3 regions of the Chryseobacterium sp. MA9 genome follow, and region 1 is predicted to be linked to each of the others. Evidence: riboswitches for the same ligand, from Rfam matches in the RefSeq annotation. Region 1 holds a riboswitch; each other region holds the start of a gene.
The links. A riboswitch is a leader RNA that binds a small molecule or an ion and turns the genes downstream of it on or off. The one in region 1 is predicted to bind S-adenosylmethionine.
Positions count from the first base shown of each region.

Region 2: another riboswitch for S-adenosylmethionine. It lies ahead of KIK00_RS17990 (alpha/beta fold hydrolase); the one in region 1 lies ahead of KIK00_RS17235 (TonB-dependent receptor).
Region 3: another riboswitch for S-adenosylmethionine. It lies ahead of KIK00_RS14315 (TonB-dependent siderophore receptor); the one in region 1 lies ahead of KIK00_RS17235 (TonB-dependent receptor).

Region 1 covers NZ_CP075170.1:3,781,573-3,785,854, forward strand. Annotated here, with positions in the region: gene pckA (phosphoenolpyruvate carboxykinase (ATP)) at 1-301, shown strand, start outside; gene KIK00_RS17225 (hypothetical protein) at 351-791, opposite strand; gene KIK00_RS17230 (type II 3-dehydroquinate dehydratase) at 864-1,271, opposite strand; SAM riboswitch class I at 1,517-1,615, shown strand; gene KIK00_RS17235 (TonB-dependent receptor) at 1,699-4,282, shown strand, end outside.
Region 2 covers NZ_CP075170.1:3,935,502-3,939,783, forward strand. Annotated here, with positions in the region: gene KIK00_RS17985 (glucosidase) at 1-2,236, opposite strand, end outside; SAM riboswitch class I at 2,425-2,531, shown strand; gene KIK00_RS17990 (alpha/beta fold hydrolase) at 2,598-3,536, shown strand; gene KIK00_RS17995 (ACT domain-containing protein) at 3,542-4,282, shown strand, end outside.
Region 3 covers NZ_CP075170.1:3,154,972-3,159,253, reverse strand. Annotated here, with positions in the region: gene KIK00_RS14320 (alpha-amylase family glycosyl hydrolase) at 1-2,358, shown strand, start outside; SAM riboswitch class I at 2,433-2,539, shown strand; gene KIK00_RS14315 (TonB-dependent siderophore receptor) at 2,634-4,282, shown strand, end outside.

The sequences.
Region 1 (4,282 bases):
TGGAAAGAGAATTTCTCTGAAAGATACAAGAGCAATTATTGATGCAATCATTGACGGTTCTATTGATAATGCTCCTAAAACTCAGGTTCCAATCATGAACCTTGAGATCCCTACTGAATTACCAAACGTTTCTGCAGGTATTTTAGATCCTAGAGATACATATGAAAATGCTTCAGAATGGGAAGAAAAAGCAAAAGATCTTGCATCAAGATATATCAAAAACTTTGAGCAGTATTGTGATACTGAAGAAGGTAAGAAATTAGTGGCTTCAGGACCTCAATTGCAGGAACAGACTATCTAATAGTTACCAACCAACATATACAAAAAGCCTCATCAATGATGAGGCTTTTTTATTCATATTTTTTACAGCTTTCAATCAATTCGTTCTGTTCATCCAGTTTTAGGACTGTTGATTTTATTGATTCTTCTGTTAGATGTTTTATGATCATAAAATGTTTTGAAGAAAAGTAAGGCTCTTCGTTCAATATTTTATCTAAATACTTTGGAGTAGTGAAAGTCATCCAATATTTTGCTTTGTTGGAAAACATAATAGTTACTTCTATTGCATCAGATTCAATATTTTCTATTGTATCATCTATGTTAATAGAAATTATTTCCGGTTGATTGTATAAGCTAAAATAAAATTGTGAATACCATTTCAGTCTTCCTTCATCATTCTGAACCCTTACATTTTCAGTATTTATTTCTTCAATAATATAAGATTTTCTTTTCGTTAATTGTCCGGAATATACCCCAATACATTTACAGTAAATCTTATCCTTTATTTTCATAAATTATTCTTTTACTACCCATAATTATCTGTGAAAATCTTTGCGATCTGTAGGAAAAGTAAAAAATATAAATTACTTCAAGCTTAATATAGCCAATCTATACCCATCCATTCCAAAGCCAGATAAAACAGCATCAGTATTAGCCGCTGTTACCGACTTCTGCCTGAATTCCTCTCTTTTATAAATATTACTGATGTGAACTTCTACTTTTGGTTTTCTGATGTTTTTTAAACAATCAGCAATGGCATAAGAATAATGGGTGAAAGCTCCCGGATTAATCACTACGGCATCAAAGTCATCTTCCTGAAGTCTGTTAATGAGTTCTCCTTCAATATTCGACTGATAATATTTTAATTCATGAGATTGAAACTCGGATTTTAAAATTTCCAAATAGCTTTCCATAGAAACATTCCCATAGATTTCAGGTTCTCTAGTGCCTAACAGATTGAGGTTGGGCCCGTTTATTATTAAAACTTTCATACTATAAAATTAAAAACTTTTTTTAATTAAATGATCAAAAATTTCCGCACAGATTAACGTTCGTTCAATTGTATTATTAATAATGATATTTGTCATGTTTGTTAAAATGATAATGGTTACAACTCCTTATAGTAGTGGCTTTTATTAAAAACTTATGTTAATTTTTGAAAAATTATCATGAAAAATTTATAAGTCTACTTGTTTTGTGGACTAAAAGTTTTTAGCTTTGCAAACATATTTCGATCGGCTTATAAAGAAAGATGGAGGGAACTGACCCAATGAAATCTTGACAACCTACCCATGGGGCAAGGTGTTACGTTCAGCCTTTTTAGGAAAAATAAGCATTTGGTTTATCGTATTTATCGATGCCCTTTGCTAATTTTTCTGCAAAGGGAAAAATTTTAATATATGATAAACAAAATTGATTATGATTAGCAATAATTTATTCACTTCTAAAGCTTGGATACCTCCGGTTGCTGCATTTTTTCTGGGTGTGACCAGCGTAAGTGCACAGAATTCCAAGCCGAAAAAAGATAGCCTTCATGAAAAAGAGATTGATGAAGTAGTAGTTGTAGCTTACGGAAAAGCTAAAAGAAACAGCTATACTGGTTCTGTAGCTACAATTTCAAGTGATAAGATTAATAACAGACCTGTAACCAATATTACCAAAGCATTGGAAGGACAGGTTGCAGGGATTCAAACGACAAGTGCATCAGGGCAGCCAGGTGCTGTTTCTACCATCCGAATCAGAGGGATTGGTTCAATAAGTGCTTCCAGTGATCCTTTATATGTAGTAGACGGAATCCCTTTTGACGGAAATCTGAACTCTATCAGTCCAAGTGATATTGAATCTATCAGTGTTCTGAAAGATGCTACAGCAAGTGCTTTGTATGGATCAAGAGGAGCAAATGGGATTATCATTATTACCACAAAATCAGGTAAAAAAGGGGAAGCAAAAGTTAATTTTAATATAAGCCAGGGATTTTCTGGAAGAGCCGTAAAAGATTATGAACAGGTAAATACAGACCAATACTTTCAGTTATATTGGGAAGCATTGAGAAACGGATATCAATCCGGAAAAGTTTCTTCACAACAGGCTGCTCAGATGGCAACAGACAATCTTGTTTCTACACTTGGAATTAACCCATATGGAACTGCTTATCCAAAACCAGTAGGAACAGATGGAAAATTATTACCTGGTGCATCAGCACTTTGGAATGATGACTGGAGAGATATTTTGCAGAGAGTTGCTTCAAGAAATCAGGTAGATCTTGATATCAGTGGCGGAAGTGAAAAGAGTAATTATTTCTTTTCATTAGGTTACCTGGATGATAAAGGGATGGCTATTGAATCAGGATATAAAAGATACAATACGCGATTAAAGATCAACTCTGAAGTGAAAAAATGGCTGAATGTTGGGGTAAACTTAAATTATACAAACAGTATTCAGCAAGCTCCTACTTCTTCAGATTCTAAGGCGAGCAACATCATCAACGCAGCAAGATTTATTCCTTCCTTCTATCCTTATTATGAAAGAAATGAAGATGGAACTTATATTTTGGATGCAGACGGAAACCCGATTTATGATTTTGGAAAGTACAGACCTACCAATGCACTACAGAATCAGAATGCCGCAGCAACACTGCCATTAGACAAAAATGAAAATAAAGAAGATAATTTCTCCGGAAAAGGATTCATGGAATTTATTTTCTTACCGGAACTGAAATTCAAGACAAGTTTTTCTGTTGATTTAGTGAATTATAATGGACATTATTATTCAAATCCATTGCTGGGACAAGGTGCGGAGATTGGAGGTTCGGTAACGAAAACAAATACCAGAACACTTTCTTACACCACCAGTAATATTCTTACTTATGATAAGAAATTTGGAAAACATCATGTAAATGCTTTAGCAGGGCATGAATTCTATAAATATGACTATCAGACTATTTCCGGAACAAGAAGCCAGTTTTCTCTGCCTTATTATTATGAACCTGATGCTGCTTCTTTATTGGGAAGTTTCAGTGGGAACAGTAATAAATTAAGTCTATTAAGTTTCCTTGGGAAAGTAGAGTATGATTATAACAATACTTACTTCTTATCTGCATCAGGAAGAGCAGACAGTTCTTCGAGATTTGCAAAGGACAACAGATGGGGAAGATTCTGGTCAGTAGGAGGTTCGTGGAAGATTTCAAACGAGGAATTTGTTAAAAGTTTGAATGTTTTCAATCAATTGACATTACGCGCCAGCTACGGAGGCCAAGGGAATGACAAATTACTTAGACCCAACGGCCAGCCGCTTTATTATGCGTATCAGGAGTTGTACAGATTTATCAGTCTTGGTGGAGAACCGGGAACAACGCTTGAAAAAACATCTACCAATAATGTAAAGTGGGAGACCAACCTTAATTTAAATGTAGGATTGGAATTTGCCATTCTGAATAACAGAATTAAAGGAAATATCGAATACTTCAAAAGAAAAAGCCAGGACCTTCTGTTTAATATGCCGGTTGCTCCATCATTGGGAATCAGTGATTACCCTGCCAATATCGGAACCATTCAGAATACAGGATTTGAATTTTCACTATTTACAACGCCAGTTAAGAATGATGATTTCCAATGGAATGTGGATGTTAACCTGAGCACTTTAAACAATAAAGTAACCAAATTACCTGGAGGTTCTCTTGTGGTAGGAACTAAGTTATTAACAGTAGGAGGTTCCGTATATGATTTCTTTATTCCGGAATGGGCTGGGGTAGATCCAAGCAATGGAAAACCATTGTGGAAAACGGTTTCTACAGATGCCAGCGGAAACTCAGTGGAAGGAACTACTTCAGAATATTCCAAAGCAACAAAGTTGTTGCAAGGTTCTGCATTGCCTAAGCTGACAGGAGGAATCAGTACAAGTATCAATTACAAGAATTTCGATTTTTCAGGATTACTGACATTCAAAATCGGAGGGAAGATTTTGGATACCGACTATACCTCCATCATGCATAACGGAAGTGCGG
Region 2 (4,282 bases), 150 kb from region 1:
ACATTCGGCTGTCACTTTCTGCAGGAGTATAATAAACCATATTTTCATTACCATGCACGGAGAAAACAAAAGGATTTTCTTCATATACTTTAGACATGGCACGGATTCCGTAAGAACTTAGAAACTCATTTTCATCAAGCATTCTGGTCAGAACCTTTGTCAGTCTGTTTTTGCGGAGGATGCTCATCAGGTGTTTTCTTCCATGGCCTTCCTCGTCCCAGTGAGAAACAAGTTTAGTAAGCTCCGGTTTATTTTTTAAAATCCATTCCATTCTGCTTCTGAAATTCGGCATCTTTTCCAATAGACGATGGTCCACTATCTCAACAGCAAATAATGGGATCAAACCTACAATACTTCTTAATCTCAAAGAAACACTGTCTCCGTTTCCAAGCTGTAATACATCATAAAAGAAACCGTCTTCTTCATTCCACAGGCCTTTCGTTCCTTCACCCAGGTTTTCCATAGCTTCAGCGATATAAAGATAATGTTCAAAAAACTTGATCGCCATATCTTCATACACCTGATAATACTGGGCAAGTTCCATAGCAATTCGCATCATATTCAATGCATACATGGCCATCCAGCTTGTTCCGTCTGCCTGTTCGAGGTGCTGACCGTCTTTAAGTTCTATATTCCGGTCAAAAGCTCCAATATTATCGAGACCAAGGAAACCGCCTCCGAAAATATTTTTACCGTTTTTATCCTTTCGGTTCACCCACCACGTAAAATTCAGCAGCAGCTTCTGGAATACCTTTTCTAAAAATAATAAATCCGGCTTTCCGTTATTTTTTTCATCAATTTTAAAAACACGGAAACATGACCATGCATGTACAGGCGGATTCACGTCACTCATATTCCATTCATAGGCAGGAAGCTGTCCGTTGGGATGCATGTACCATTCTTTGGTAAGCAATAAAAGCTGTCCCTTGGCAAATTCTGCATCTATGATAGAAAAAGGTACACAGTGAAATGCCAGATCCCAGGTAGCATACCATGGATATTCCCATTTATCAGGCATGGAAATAATATCCTTGTTGTGAAGGTGGTTCCATTCCGTATTTCGTACATATTCATTGAAATTTCTCGGAGCTTCAAAGTTAGGATCACCTTTCAGCCATTTTCCAATATTGTAATGATAGAATTGCTTATTCCAGAGAAGCCCGGCAAAAGCCTGTCTCTGAACATTTCTCTCATCCTCATTGACGGTATCATTCTGAATATCGTTATAAAATTCTTCAGCTTCCGCTTGTCGCGTATTGAAAATAGTATCAAAATTTTCAAAAGGTTCATCTGTTTCATCAGGACATAATCTGAATTCAAAAATTTTAGATTCTCCTGCTTCTACAATTTCATCAATCAGAAAAGAAGCTTTTGTACCCTTTTTTTCAGGGTTTACAGTGTTTCCTTGACGAATAATGAAATTATTGATGCCATCTTTGAAATACATATTCTCCGTTTTAGGAGTTCCGTAAAGTCTGGATGTATTTGTTTCATTGTCACAAAATATGCTTTGTGCATTTGAGTTTCGGGAATAGATTTTTTTGATAGAAATACTGTCATGTCCAATGTTAATACTTCCGTCATGAGAAGCATTCAGTTCTCCTTTATAAGTATTGTATCCCCATTTCCAGTTGTTTCTGAACCAGGCAGTAGGAGCCACTACAATGGGAGCATCATGCTGGCTTCGGTTACAGACAGTTACTCTGGCCAGAATATCATTGTGATCAGCTTTACAGTATTCAATGAAAATATCAAAATATTCATCGTTATCAAAAATTCCGGTATCGAAAATCTCATATTCCGGCTCCTTTTTACTCCGTCTTCCGTTTTCAGTAAGAAGTTCATCATAAGGAAACTCATTGATTGGGTATTTATACACCATTTTCATATAGCTATGAGTAGGTGTATTATCCAGATAATAAAATATTTCTTTGATGTCTTCACCATGATTTCCCTGTGGGTTGCTCAATCCGAAGAACCGTTCTTTTATCATTTTATCTTTCCTGTTCCAAAATGAAAAAGCAAAACAGAACAACTGTTTTACATCAGAAATTCCAGCTATGCCTTCCTCTCCCCAGCGGTAAGCATAGCTTTCGGCGTTATTATGATTGGTAAAATCCCAGGCATTCCCGTTTGAGCTGTAATCTTCACGTACATTTCCCCACTGTCGGTTGCTTACATAAGGTCCCCAGTTTTTCCATTTGGAATCTTGTAATCTTTCTTTTTCGGCGGTCATATCTCATCATTTTTCCATACGAAGTTAGTTTTTTTGAAAAATAATTCCAATTTTTTTCATCTGAACAATTATTAATATGGTTTTGAAATACTTGTATTTAAGGGCTTTTTTAAATATTAAAATAATTTTTTTTTGAAATTAAAAGAAAAGAACTACCTTTGCACCATTCGTTCATTCAAATATTGAAAATGTTATCAAGAAAGGTTGAGGGATTAGACCCTATGAAACCTTAGCAACCCTTTGCGCAAGCAGAGAAGGTGCTACGTTCTACCAAAGTATTTTGGACAGATAACTTACTGAAGTTCTTTTCAGCCATTTCCTGTGGCATTTTCAATTGTATTTGTATTAAAATATAATAGAATTGAAAACAGAACTAAACTATATAAATCTTTCGTATCAAACCAATTCCCAAAAGGAATACCATATCCCGTTAAGCTATCAGCTTTTTGGGAAAGATCTGTTTACAGCACCCATTATTTTAATCAATCATGCACTTACCGGAAACTCAGATGTATCCGGAGAAAAAGGTTGGTGGAAACAATTGGTAGGAGAAAAGCAGATTGTTGATACTGATCAATATACAGTTCTGTGTTTCAACATACCCGGAAACGGTTATAACGATTTTTTAATTGAAGACTATGAAGATTTCACGCCTTCGGATATTGCTGCGATATTTCTGAAAGGACTTGAAGCTTTACATATCAAAAACCTATATGCCATTATTGGAGGCTCTCTGGGAGGAGGGATTGCCTGGGAAATGCTTGCCAAGCAGCCGGACCTCGCAGAAATATTTATTCCCATAGCTTGTGATTATAGAACACACGACTGGCTTCATGCACAATGCCTGGTTCAGAAATTTTTATTGAATGATAAAGAGGAACCATTACAGAAAGCAAGAATTCATGCTATGCTTTGTTACAGAACGCCACAGTCGCTCAATGACAGATTTCAAAACCAATATAATCAGGAAAAACAACGCCTGGAATCAGAAGACTGGTTGATTTATCATGGTAACGCACTAAACGAAAGGTTTAGTTTAAAAGCTTACAGGCTGATGAATCATCTCTTGATGAATATAAATGCTGATGAAACAGCACTGGAGAACATACAGGCACGAATGCACATGATCTCTGTAGATACAGACTTATTCTTTCCGGCTTCTGAAATCCGAATGTGTTTTGAAAACTTAAAAGAGAAAAATAAGGATGTTTCTTATCACGAGATCCAATCTATACACGGGCATGATGCCTTCCTAATGGAATATCAACAATTAAATAATATCATTAAAAACATTTTATAGAAGTAATGAAAAATGCTAACGAAATAAAATTTTTGAAGAACAGATCAATCATCAAATTTGAAGGAGAAGATTTCCTGGGAGAAATCGGAATTGACGGACGAATTTTTAAAGCGCTTACTTTAGCGCGCATCAGTGTAGGAGTAATTTCCCAGCAAGCCGTAGAGAACGGAATTTCTATCCTGGTTCAGGAAAATGATGCAGAAAAAGCAGTAGCATGTCTTATTGATGAATTTGAAGCAGAAAGAAAATCAGGAAAAGTTTCCCAGATTTACAGTATCAATAATGTTTCTGTTATCGGTTTTGTAGCAGAAGATTTCAATAAAGTCTTTGCTGAACTGGCAAGAAACAATGTTTTCCCATTGCTTTTGAATCAGGTGGCAGGAGAAAACAGAGTCAACATCGTAGTAACTTCTTCACAGGATGAAAAAACAAAAAACATCATAGAATCTGAAATTTTCAAAAAGCCAAAGACCGTTCATCTGGCGATCATCGGACACGGAAATGTAGGAAAAACCCTGATAGAGCAGGTACTAGAATCTTCTGAAGAGATTAAAAGACGTAAGAAAATAGATCTTAAAGTAGTGGCAGTAGCCAATTCAAAGAAAATAGCTTTCAACAAAAAAGGATTTGATGCGAATTGGAGTGATGAGGTTTTGACAGCAGAACATCCTTCAAGTGTTCAGGAGCTAATTAATTTCTCAAATGAAAATCAACTAGAGAACCTTATCGTTGTAGATAACACGGCA
Region 3 (4,282 bases), 630 kb from region 1:
ATTATTACTGCAACAACAAATACCAACGCAACATTTCAGTTAAAAGCAAACGGAACTGTGGTTAACTCTACAACAACTCCATCACAATCCTATTCTTACAGTTATACAGTTACTCAGGATGCCAGTATGGAACTTATTGCTACAGAAGGAGCTAATTCTAAAACTGCGACATTCATTTTACAGGTTCCCAGAAATGTAATTTCTGAAGCAATACCCAACTGGATAAAACAAGGAATTAATTATCATCCTACAGATCAAACCAAGGTTGGACTTGCTTTATATGCTCCGGGAAAAAGTTTTGTTCATGTCATCGGAAGTTTCAATAACTGGGTGGTGAATGATACCTATTTAATGAAAAAAGATACCACAAATCCTGATCTGTACTGGATAGAATTGATTGGCCTGACTCCTCAGCAACTCTATACTTTCCAGTACAGAACAAATGATCTGAGAAAGGTGGCAGATCCTTATTCGCCACAGATCTTATCTTCTTATGATGATCCGTGGATTTCTGCCTCCACATATCCGAACTTACCTGTATTCCCAGCTGGACAAGGGTTTGAAGTTTCAACGTTTAAAACAGGGCAGGCGGCATATAATTGGCAGGTTACCAATTTTCAGAGACCAGCGAAAGAAGATCTCGTTGTATATGAGTTATTATTAAGAGATTTCACACAGGAAAAGAACTGGCAGTCCCTGATCAATAAAATTTCTTATTTAAAGAATCTAAAAATCAATGCTATAGAATTGCTTCCTATCATGGAATTTGACGGGAATCTTTCATGGGGATACAATACTTCGTTTCATTATGCATTAGACAAAGCGTACGGAACCCCTGAAAAATTCAAAGAATTTGTAGATATCTGCCACCAGAACGGAATTGCAGTGATTCTGGATGTAGCATTTAATCACGCTACAGGGCGCTCTCCTTTAGTAAGACTTTGGAATATAGATCCAGATGGTGACGGTTATGGAAATGTTGCAGCAAACAATCCTTATTTCAATCAGGTTCCGAAACACTCATACAATGTGTTTAACGATTTTAATCATACAAGTCTTTCAACTCAATATTACGTTGAAAGATGTCTTCAGCAGTGGCTGACAGAATATCGAATAGACGGATTCCGTTGGGATTTAACAAAAGGATTTACCCAAAGCTGTTCCGAAAATGACGAAGCATGCACCAATGCCTACCAACAGGACAGAGTGGACATCATGAAGCATTATGCAGACAGACAATGGGCCATTGATCCGAATTCTTATATGATCTTTGAACATCTGGGAACGGATGCAGAAGAACAGCAATGGGCAAACTACAGAGTAGCAGAAGGAAAAGGAGTAATGCTTTGGAATAAACAAACTGATCCCTATAACCAGAATACCATGGGATATAAAGACAACAGTAATTACGACAGAATGAACCATAGTCTTCATGGTTTTACCAATATGCGTGCTGTAGGGTACGGAGAAAGCCATGATGAAGAAAGACTGATGTTTAAAAACCTTGCCTACGGTGCTGCTAACGGAAGTTATGATGTTAAAAACCTTAATACAGCTCTTGAAAGAATGAAAACCTTCGGAGCGACCTTCTTTACCATTCCTGGTCCGAAAATGATCTGGCAGTTCGGTGAATTAGGCTATGAGTTCAGTATCAACAGATGTGCTGACGGCACCATCAATAATGGGTGCAGAACCGATGAAAAACCTGTTGCATTTACCTTGGGATATGATTCCAACGTAAACAGAAAAGCAGTATATGATATATGGGCTAAAATAATCACAATCAGAAATACCCATCAGATTTTTAAAACTAAAACGTACAGTATAGAATCCAATAATCTGACTAATGATCCGGATGGATTGATCACAAGAATTTATCTTTATGATCCGGCTATTACAACCGGAATAAAAAATGTGGTAGTATTGGCCAATTACGCTACATCTGTACAAAACGTTGTTCCTTTCTTTCCTTACACAGGGCAATGGCAGAATCTGATGGATGACACTATTTCGAATGTAGTTTCTACCACGGCCCCGATAACTTTACAGCCGGGAGAATTCAGAATCTTCGGAAATTATGCAGGTGCGCTGTCAACAGCAGATATAAAGACAGTAAATAAACTATCTCTTCAGATTGCAGATAATCCGGTTCAAAACAGAATTGCTAAATTAATTTTTAACAAAGCAAAAAACGGAGAAATTTTGATTTTTGATATGACTGGCAAAAGGCTGGATTCATTTAAACTGAATAAAGAAAACGGTACCTATGAAATGAAGATCACTTATCCGGCAGGAACTTATCTGGTGCAGCTGAAATCGGAAACAGGAACTGCAATTCAAAAGATGATTGTAAAGTAAACGAAAAGGCAGATTTGCAGTATAGCAGATTTGCCTTTTTTGTATATTTAAAAAAATAGTCTACTTTTGCAGTAGATTTATCAAGAAAGGTGGAGGGATTTGGCCCAAAGAAACCTTAGCAACCTGCACGATTCGAGAAGTGTAAAGGTGCTAATTCCAACCCTGAGGGGGGAGATAAGTGAAGTCAATATTCTTATATGAATTCCATTTCTTGAAGTCTTGTATATCTGCGGAAAGATCCGTCAGACTGTTATTATTAATTGGCAAGAACAAAAATGAAAAAATTAAGTACAGCTGTATTATTGCTTGGAGCAATTTTGGTTGCTGCTCAGGAGAATGAGGAAAAAGGAAAACAAATCGAAGATATTATCATCGTTGGAAACCGTAATGTCAAAAGAACCAAACTGGAAACACCGGTTCCTGTAGATGTTATCAATATAGACAAAATCCAAAGGAGTTCTCCACAAATGACTGCTCAGGATCTTCTGAATTATGTTATCCCATCGTTTAATGCAGTGAGACAGTCAGCTTCTGATGGTACCGAACATATTGATCCCGTAACCTTAAGAGGAATGGGACCTGATCAGGTTCTTGTATTGCTGAATGGAAAAAGAAGACACACTACTTCTTTAGTCAATTATCAGAATACAGTAGGAAATGGCTCTGTAGGAACAGATCTGAGTACAATTCCTGTCATTGCTATTGATAGAATAGAAGTCTTAAGAGACGGTGCAGCAGCACAATACGGTTCTGATGCCATTGCGGGAGTGATCAATATTATTCTTAAAAAAAATGCAGGAGCTTCAGCAAGTCTTACGTATGGATTGACTGGGAGAAATGATGGAGATACCTATCAGGCAGGAGCCAACTACGGAACTTCATTAGGAAAGAACAACGGATATCTCAATCTTTCATTACAGTTAAGCCACAGAGGAAAAACCACAAGAACTCAAAATCACGATCTTGATATTTTTGGAAATAATTTTGCTTATGCATTTGCAGATGATCCGGAAGCAGCAAGAGCTGCAGATGATGCGAAGATTAAGGAGCGGGGATTGGCTCGCGATGATTTCAATTTTCAGATCGGAGATGCTCAAATCAGACAGGGACAGCTGTTTTTCAATTCAGAATACCCTTTTAATGATAATTTTAAAGTGTATTCTTTCGGAGGTTTCAGTATCAAAGAAGGAAAAGGATTTGGTTTCAGAAGACTGCCTAGCGAAACATCCAATGTAGTTGCATCCATTTACCCAAACGGATTTCAGGCAGCTCTTGGGTCTCAGGTGTATGATGTTTCTTATGCTGTAGGTGCAAAATATAATGTTAACGATTGGCTATTGGATCTAAGCAATACATTCGGAAGCAATACATTCAATTATAATGTGAGTAATACCAACAATGCTTCTCTCGGGGCAAAATCACCAACACGTTTTTACGCAGGAGCGCATAGCTTCCTTCAAAATGCCATTAATCTTGATGTTTCCAAAAATATAAACCGTTTCAATATCGCATTTGGTGGAGAATTCAGATTTGAACAATACCAGATTAAAGCCGGTGATGAAGCTTCTTATACCCAATATGACATCAATGGAAACGTTGCTACTGAAGGATCAACAGTACTTGGAGCAGGAGGATCTCAGTCCTTTATCGGGTTTTCTCCAAACAATGCATTGAAGAAAGACAGGCACTCCACCGCAGTATATGGCGATGTATCTTATGATTTAGATAAAAAACTGAATATAGATGCCGCTGCAAGATTTGAAAATTATTCAGATTTTGGAAATACCTTGAATGGAAAGCTGGCCATACGATATGAGTTCGTAGAAAATTATGCAGTAAGAGCAGCTGTAGGAACGGGATTCAGAGCACCCTCTCTTCAACAGCAGTATTTTAATAACTCTTATGCCGATATTTCGACCTCTGG